Regions from separate parts of the Paraburkholderia sp. CNPSo 3281 genome, predicted to be linked through region 1. Evidence: predicted binding sites of a transcription regulator. Region 1 holds the regulator's gene; the other holds the start of a gene.
What was found. Region 1 encodes NrdR, which represses ribonucleotide reductase genes. Its sites were predicted from a motif close to CACNANATNTNGTG; they were not measured.
Positions count from the first base shown of each region.

Region 1 (3,412 bases):
CGGCGGCTGCGAAAACGTGGATATCGTCGAGCAGCTCGCGATCGACCGCGTGAAGCAGCTGTTCGGCGCCGAAGCCGCGAACGTTCAGCCGAACTCGGGCTCGCAGGCCAACCAGGGCGTGTTCTTCGCCGTGCTCAAGCCGGGCGACACCATCATGGGCATGAGCCTCGCCGAAGGCGGCCACCTCACGCACGGCATGGCGCTGAATATGAGCGGCAAGTGGTTCAACGTCGTGAGCTATGGCCTCGACGCCAAGGAAGACATCGACTACGAAGCGCTCGAAAAGCGCGCACACGAGACCAAGCCGAAGCTGATCATCGCCGGTGCGTCGGCATTCGCGCTGCGTATCGACTTCGAGCGCATCGCCAAGGTTGCCAAGGCGGTCGGCGCGTACTTCATGGTCGACATGGCGCACTACGCGGGCCTCATCGCCGCGGGCGTCTACCCGAACCCGGTGCCGCACGCCGACTTCGTCACCACGACTACGCACAAGAGCCTGCGCGGCCCGCGCGGCGGCGTGATCCTGATGAAGGCGGAGTTCGAGAAGCAGATCAACTCGGCCATCTTCCCGGGCATCCAGGGCGGTCCGCTCATGCACGTCATTGCCGGCAAGGCCGTGGCGTTCAAGGAAGCGCTCTCGCCGGAATTCAAGACCTACCAGCAGCACGTGGTCGACAACGCGCGCGTGCTGGCGGAGACGCTGGTCAAGCGCGGTCTGCGCATCGTTTCGGGCCGCACGGAAAGCCACGTGATGCTGGTGGACCTGCGCGCCAAGAATATCACCGGCAAGGCGGCGGAAGCCGTGCTCGGCGCCGCGCACATCACGGTCAACAAGAACGCGATCCCGAACGATCCGGAAAAGCCGTTCGTGACGAGCGGTATCCGTCTCGGTTCGCCGGCCATGACGACGCGCGGCTTTGGCGTGAAGGAAGCCGAGCAGGTGGGCAACCTGATTGCCGACGTGCTCGACAATCCGGAAGACGCCGCGACGATCGAGCGCGTGAAGGCGCAGGTCGCCGAGCTGACGAAGCGTTTCCCGGTTTACCGCTAAGCCACGCGACAACCCATGCGCTGCCCTTTTTGCCGGCACGAAGACACGCAGGTCGTCGACTCGCGTGTGTCCGAAGACGGCGCCGCGATCCGGCGCCGCCGCCGCTGCCCGGCCTGCGACAAGCGTTTCACGACGTACGAGCGGGTCGAGCTGGCGATGCCTTCGATCGTCAAGAAGGATGGCAGCCGCACGGAATTCGACCGCCGCAAGATCATGGCGAGCATGCAACTGGCGCTGCGCAAGCGCCCGGTTGCGGCCGATGCGATCGACGCGGCGGTTGCCCGTATCGAGGATCAACTGCTCGGCAGCGGCGAGCGCGAAGTGCGCAGCGAGCGCCTTGGCGAGCTCGTCATGGGCGAATTGCGCGAACTCGACAAGGTCGCGTTCGTACGGTTTGCTTCGGTGTACCGACGCTTCGAGGACGTCTCCGAATTCGAAGACGTGATCGAGGAATTCCGCCGCGCGGGTGCTGCCAACAACCCCGCGAAAAAGCGCTGAGCGCATTCGCATTTTTCTTCCCCCCTGCCAGGCCGCTGTCGTAACGCTTGCATTCTCGCGAGCCGACGTTGCGCGCACCAGCTAGCCGTTCGGCTAATTGTTTCGTTTCGCTTTCGTCCGTAGATTGATGGCAATCCGCTCGAACTAAGGATTGCTCATGAAGTCCGGATTCACGCTCATTGAGACGATGGTCGTCATCGTCCTGCTGGCGATCTGCGCAACGGTTTCCACGCCCGTTTTCACCGCATGGCGCGTGCGTGATCAGGTCGACGCGCGCGCCAACGCCATGCTCGGCACGCTCGCCTACGCACGCAACGAGGCCATACGGCGCAAGTCGCGCGTTACCGTTTGCCGCGTCGACGCCGCTCGCCATTGCCTCGAGGCCGCCAAAGCGTGTCCGTCCGGTATTGCCGACTGGTCCTGCGGCTGGGCCGTCATGATCGAGCGCGCCGGAGCCTCTATCCCGTTGCGCATCCAGCCGGCGCTCGACGCGATTTCCGTGGCGTCGGGGCTCACTGCCATCACGTTTTCGCCGCCGGCGGGGCAGACCATCGGCAGCTTGCGCAACTTCGAGATTGCCCCGCGGGCCACGTCGGCGGCACAACGCGGCGCGGGCTGGCGTCGCTGCATACGGATCGCGCAGGGGGGCCGGGCACGCATCAGCGACGGCGCATGCACGGGGGCGTCATGAGCCGGGCGAGCGTGCGCGGCGTGCGCGGGTCGACGCTGCTGGAAGTCGCCATTGCGCTGGGCGTCATGGCGATGTGCGGGCTCGGCCTGATGAGCACCCAGCTCGGGCTGGTCCGGCACGCGCAACTGGCAGCGGCGCGCGAGCGCGCGGCGTTTGCCGCTGACGCCATGGCCGAAGCGGCGCGCGCGGCAGGTGCAACGCCCGCTGCGACCAATCGATGGCAGGCGCTGACCGCGAGCATCGTGCCCGAAGGGCGGCTGACCATGTCGAGCGTGGGCGGCGACGCATCGGTCGCGTCCGTGAGTTGGACGGCGACACCGCTCGGCGCAGCGTCGGGATCGACGGCTGTTTCGTGGGTTGCGCCGTGTCTCGATGCGACGGCGCCCGCCGGGCGCGCCTGCGTCGCCCTCGCGTTTCTGCGATGAACAGTCGTTTCGCCCACGTGCGCCAGCAGGCCGGCCACACGCTGCTCGAACTAACGATTGCCGTGGCGTTGGGCCTCGTGGTGACGCTTGGCGCGCTCTCGGCTTATCGCACGCAGCGCCAGGCCTATGCGCACGCGAACGACGCCGCGCGCATCCACGAGGCCGGCATGAATGCGTTGATGCTGATCGGCGAGCAGATCCAGATGGCCGGCTTTGTTGCCGCGGACGCACGCTCGACGCTTGCCGGCCCGGCGATCTTCGGCTGCGCGGCGGGGCGCCCGATCGGTACCGATGCGGCGCTTAGCTGTGAGCCGCTGCCGAGCCGGTCGGACGGGTTGGCCGTGCGCTATCAAGGCGACGGCGTATCGACGTGGCCCGCCACAAACGGCCAGGCTACCGACTGCCTCGGGCAGGGGGTGGGCGTGGGAAGCGTGGAAATCGTGAACCGCTATTACGCCAAGGGGAGGGAGGGCACCAGCGAGAGCGAGCTTTACTGCGCGGGCTCCGGCAAGCCGCAGCCGCTTGTCGAGGGCGTCGAGCGTTTGCGCCTGCGCTACTGGACGGCGGGAGCGGCACAGGCGGTCGACGCTTCGGCGCTCGCGCGCGATCAGTGGGCGTCGGTCGTGGCGGTCGATCTGTGCGTGCTGGTGCGCGGGGCGGCCTTTGCGCGGCGCACGCGCTACGTTGATTGCGATGGTGTGCAGGCGCTCGGCGCGGACGGGCGAGCGCGGCAGGCGTTCTGGCGGC
Region 1 covers NZ_JAMBPS010000001.1:254,537-257,948, reverse strand. The annotation lists gene glyA (serine hydroxymethyltransferase) at 1-1,051, shown strand, start outside; gene nrdR (transcriptional regulator NrdR) at 1,067-1,549, shown strand; gene M3I56_RS01220 (GspH/FimT family pseudopilin) at 1,707-2,240, shown strand; gene M3I56_RS01215 (hypothetical protein) at 2,237-2,665, shown strand; gene M3I56_RS01210 (PilW family protein) at 2,662-3,412, shown strand, end outside.

Region 2 (3,412 bases), on a different contig from region 1:
ACCCGACCGTCGACCGGCTGTCGCAACTCCGTGGCAAGAGAATTTCGACGGGCGTGCCCGGTAGCGGCCTGCTCAACGTTGCACAGGTATTGCTCGGCTACAGCGCCATCACGAGCCAGAACTCCACCCTGCTGCAAATGGATGCACCGGCAGCTTATCAAGGGCTCGAAAGCGGCCAGATCGACGCGGCTTTCTTCATCGGCAGGCCCGACGCCGAGATGCAGAAGACCCTGCTGAACAGCAATCTCAAACTGATGAGTTTCGCCCAGGCAGACGCGCTGGTTCAGAAGTTCCCGTCGCTTTCAAAGATCGTCTTGCCGCGCGCGTCGACGAGTGTCGCCGACGATCTGCCGCGCACCGACGTCACGCTGCTCGCGGCAACGGCGCTGCTGGTATCGAAAGACACGCTGCATCCGGCGCTCGTCTATCTGCTGCTCGACGCGGCTCACGCTGTTCACGGTGGCGAAGATTACTTCACGCCACTCGGCACGTTCCCTAACCTGAAGACGGAAGAATTCCCGATCTCCGACGAAAGCGTCCGCTATTTCAAGTCCGGCCAGCCGTTCCTGTACCGCTATCTGCCGTTCTGGCTCGCGAGCGTGATCGAACGACGGCTGTTGATCCTCGTGCCGTTCGCGGCGCTCCTGATTGGCTTGCTTCAGGCGTTGCCGCGCCTGCTCGAAGCGCGGATGAAAAAGCGCCTCGTGGTTTGGTACCGCGAAATCAAGGCACTCGAAGACGAAGTGTGGAGCAACAGCGAGCCGAACCGCTCGCAGATCGCGCAATGGAGCGAAGAAATCGAAAACATCGACGCGAACGCGAGCCGGATACGCATTCCGTACCGCTATTTTCAGGATGTCTACGCGCTCAAGCAGGCGATCGGCGTCGTGCGGGAACGGATAGCCCACGTTGCGCAGCGAACGAAGGAATAGCGGCGCGGCAGCGTCGGCTTCGCAGCCGACACCCCACTATCGCGCGGCTGCAGAAGACGAATAGATCGCCGGCTGTTCTGTCTGCGCGGCATGTCGTCGCGCGAGGCCTGGGACGATTCACTGCCCAAGATGGCGTTCTGGATGCTCAACATCGGCCTCTTCATGATGGTGTTCATCTCGATCCTGCCTTCTGGCATCTACCAGGCATGGACAAGCGTGAGCAAGGGACTCTGGTATGCGCGCTCGCCGGAAGTCATTCATTCGCAGCTGATGCAAACGCTGGTGTGGCTGCGTGTGCCCGGTGACGTGGTGTTCGCGGCAGGCGTGCTGTACCTCTGCTGGTTCGCCGCGCGGCTGCTGTTGCGCCGTCCCGAAGCGGCCGTGCCGGTCGAAGCCAAAACGACACACAAGGCAGTTCAGCGCGTTTGATCGCCGCACTGACAAGCCGGCCACGATCGGCGGCCGGCCTCTCTCCCTCGAACATCGCCAATCGCCATCGACGCGTGCGTGTAATCGCCGCGTCGTGTCCCGCGTGACGCGTCCAATTCGTGACCTCCGTGGCGCACGTCTGCCTGCCATCCAGCACGAACCCGGCGAAATTAGCACGGATCAAGTCCCGTCAAACTCGCCATCGCGCGTCGTTGACACGAACTACATGTAGTTAATAAGATCGCCTCACCAACAATATCTAGTATTCAAAGGAGGGTTCATCGTGCCCCTTGCGCTTCCCGCCTCGATTGCCGATCGCGACCCCGCGCCGTCAGGCGCGCTGGGCAAAACCCAGCAAGACAAGCCGTTGATCGAGGTCCGCTCTTCGATCGACGAGTATCTCGAGCAACAGGACTGGCGCGTCAACGCCAACGCCAATCAGGGCTATTCGCTCGGTGGCCTGATCCTGAACGTCTCGGGCAAGGTCATTGCCAACTACTGGCTCAGTCATGTGTACCCGGCGGCGGTTGGCCAGGCTCACCGCAATGCGGATCTGCATATTCACGACCTGGACATGCTCTCGGGATATTGCGCAGGCTGGTCGCTGCGCACGCTCCTGAACGAAGGCCTGAACGGCGTACCGGGAAAAGTCGAGGCCTCGCCGCCAAAGCACATGTCGAGCGCCATTGGGCAGATCGTCAATTTTCTCGGCACGCTGCAAAACGAATGGGCAGGCGCGCAGGCTTTCAGTTCGTTCGACACGTACATGGCCCCTTTCGTGCGCCACGACAATCTGTCTTATCCGGAGGTTCGCCAATACATTCAGGAATTGATCTACAACCTCAATGTGCCTTCGCGCTGGGGTACGCAAACTCCCTTTACGAACCTCACATTCGACTGGGTTTGCCCTGAAGATCTACGCGAGCAGGTGCCGCTGATCGGCGGACGCGAAATGTCCTTCACATACGGTGATCTGCAGGCCGAGATGGACATGATCAATCAGGCGTATATCGAAGTCATGATGGCCGGAGACGCAAAAGGCCGCGCCTTCACCTTTCCGATCCCAACCTACAACATCACGCCCGATTTCGACTGGCACAGCCCGAATGCCGACCGCCTGTTCGAAATGACCGCGCGCTACGGGCTGCCCTATTTCCAGAACTTCATCAATTCCGAACTCAAGCCGAACATGATCCGCTCCATGTGCTGCCGGCTGCAGCTGGATCTGCGCGAGCTGCTCAAACGCGGCAACGGCTTGTTCGGTTCCGCCGAACAGACCGGGTCCCTTGGCGTCGTCACCCTCAACTGCGCACGCCTGGGCCACGTCCATGCCGGCGACGAGACGGGGCTGCTCCGGCGCCTCGACGAGCTGCTAGCACTCGGCAAGACGAGCCTCGAGATCAAGCGCGAAGTCATCCAGCATCGCATGGACAACGGGCTCTTCCCATACACGCGGCGGTACCTCGGCACGCTGCGCAACCACTTCTCCACGCTGGGCGTGAACGGCATCAACGAAATGATCCGCAATTTTACGTCCGACGAGCACGACATCACCAGCGAATGGGGACATGCCATGGCGGTCCGCGTGCTGGACCACGTGCGCGCGCGAATGCTCGAGTATCAGGAGGAAACCGGCCACATGTACAACCTCGAAGCCACGCCGGCCGAAGGAACGACGTATCGCTTCGCCAAGGAAGATCGCAAACGCTTTCCGGGCATTTTGCAGGCCGGCACGCCGGATATGCCCTATTACACGAACTCGTCGCAGTTGCCCGTTGGCTTCACCGACGATCCGTTCGAAGCGCTCGAGCGCCAGGACGATCTACAGCGCAAATACACGGGCGGTACGGTATTGCACCTGTATATGACCGAGCCGCTTTCGTCGGCTAACGCGTGCCGCACACTGGTTCAACGCGTGCTGAATCGATTCTCGCTGCCCTATATCACCGTCACGCCCATGTTCTCGATTTGCCCGAAGCACGGCTACCTGGGAGGCAGCCACAAGTTTTGCCCACGTTGCGACGAAGAAATCCTTCAACGCAAGCTTTCTC
Region 2 covers NZ_JAMBPS010000063.1:11,408-14,819, reverse strand. The annotation lists gene M3I56_RS34930 (TAXI family TRAP transporter solute-binding subunit) at 1-932, shown strand, start outside; partial or broken gene M3I56_RS34925 (nitric-oxide reductase large subunit) at 1,005-1,361, shown strand; gene M3I56_RS34920 (ribonucleoside triphosphate reductase) at 1,702-3,412, shown strand, end outside.
Region 2: a site for NrdR is predicted at 1,613-1,626, ahead of M3I56_RS34920 (ribonucleoside triphosphate reductase). Genes of this name have one in related genera too.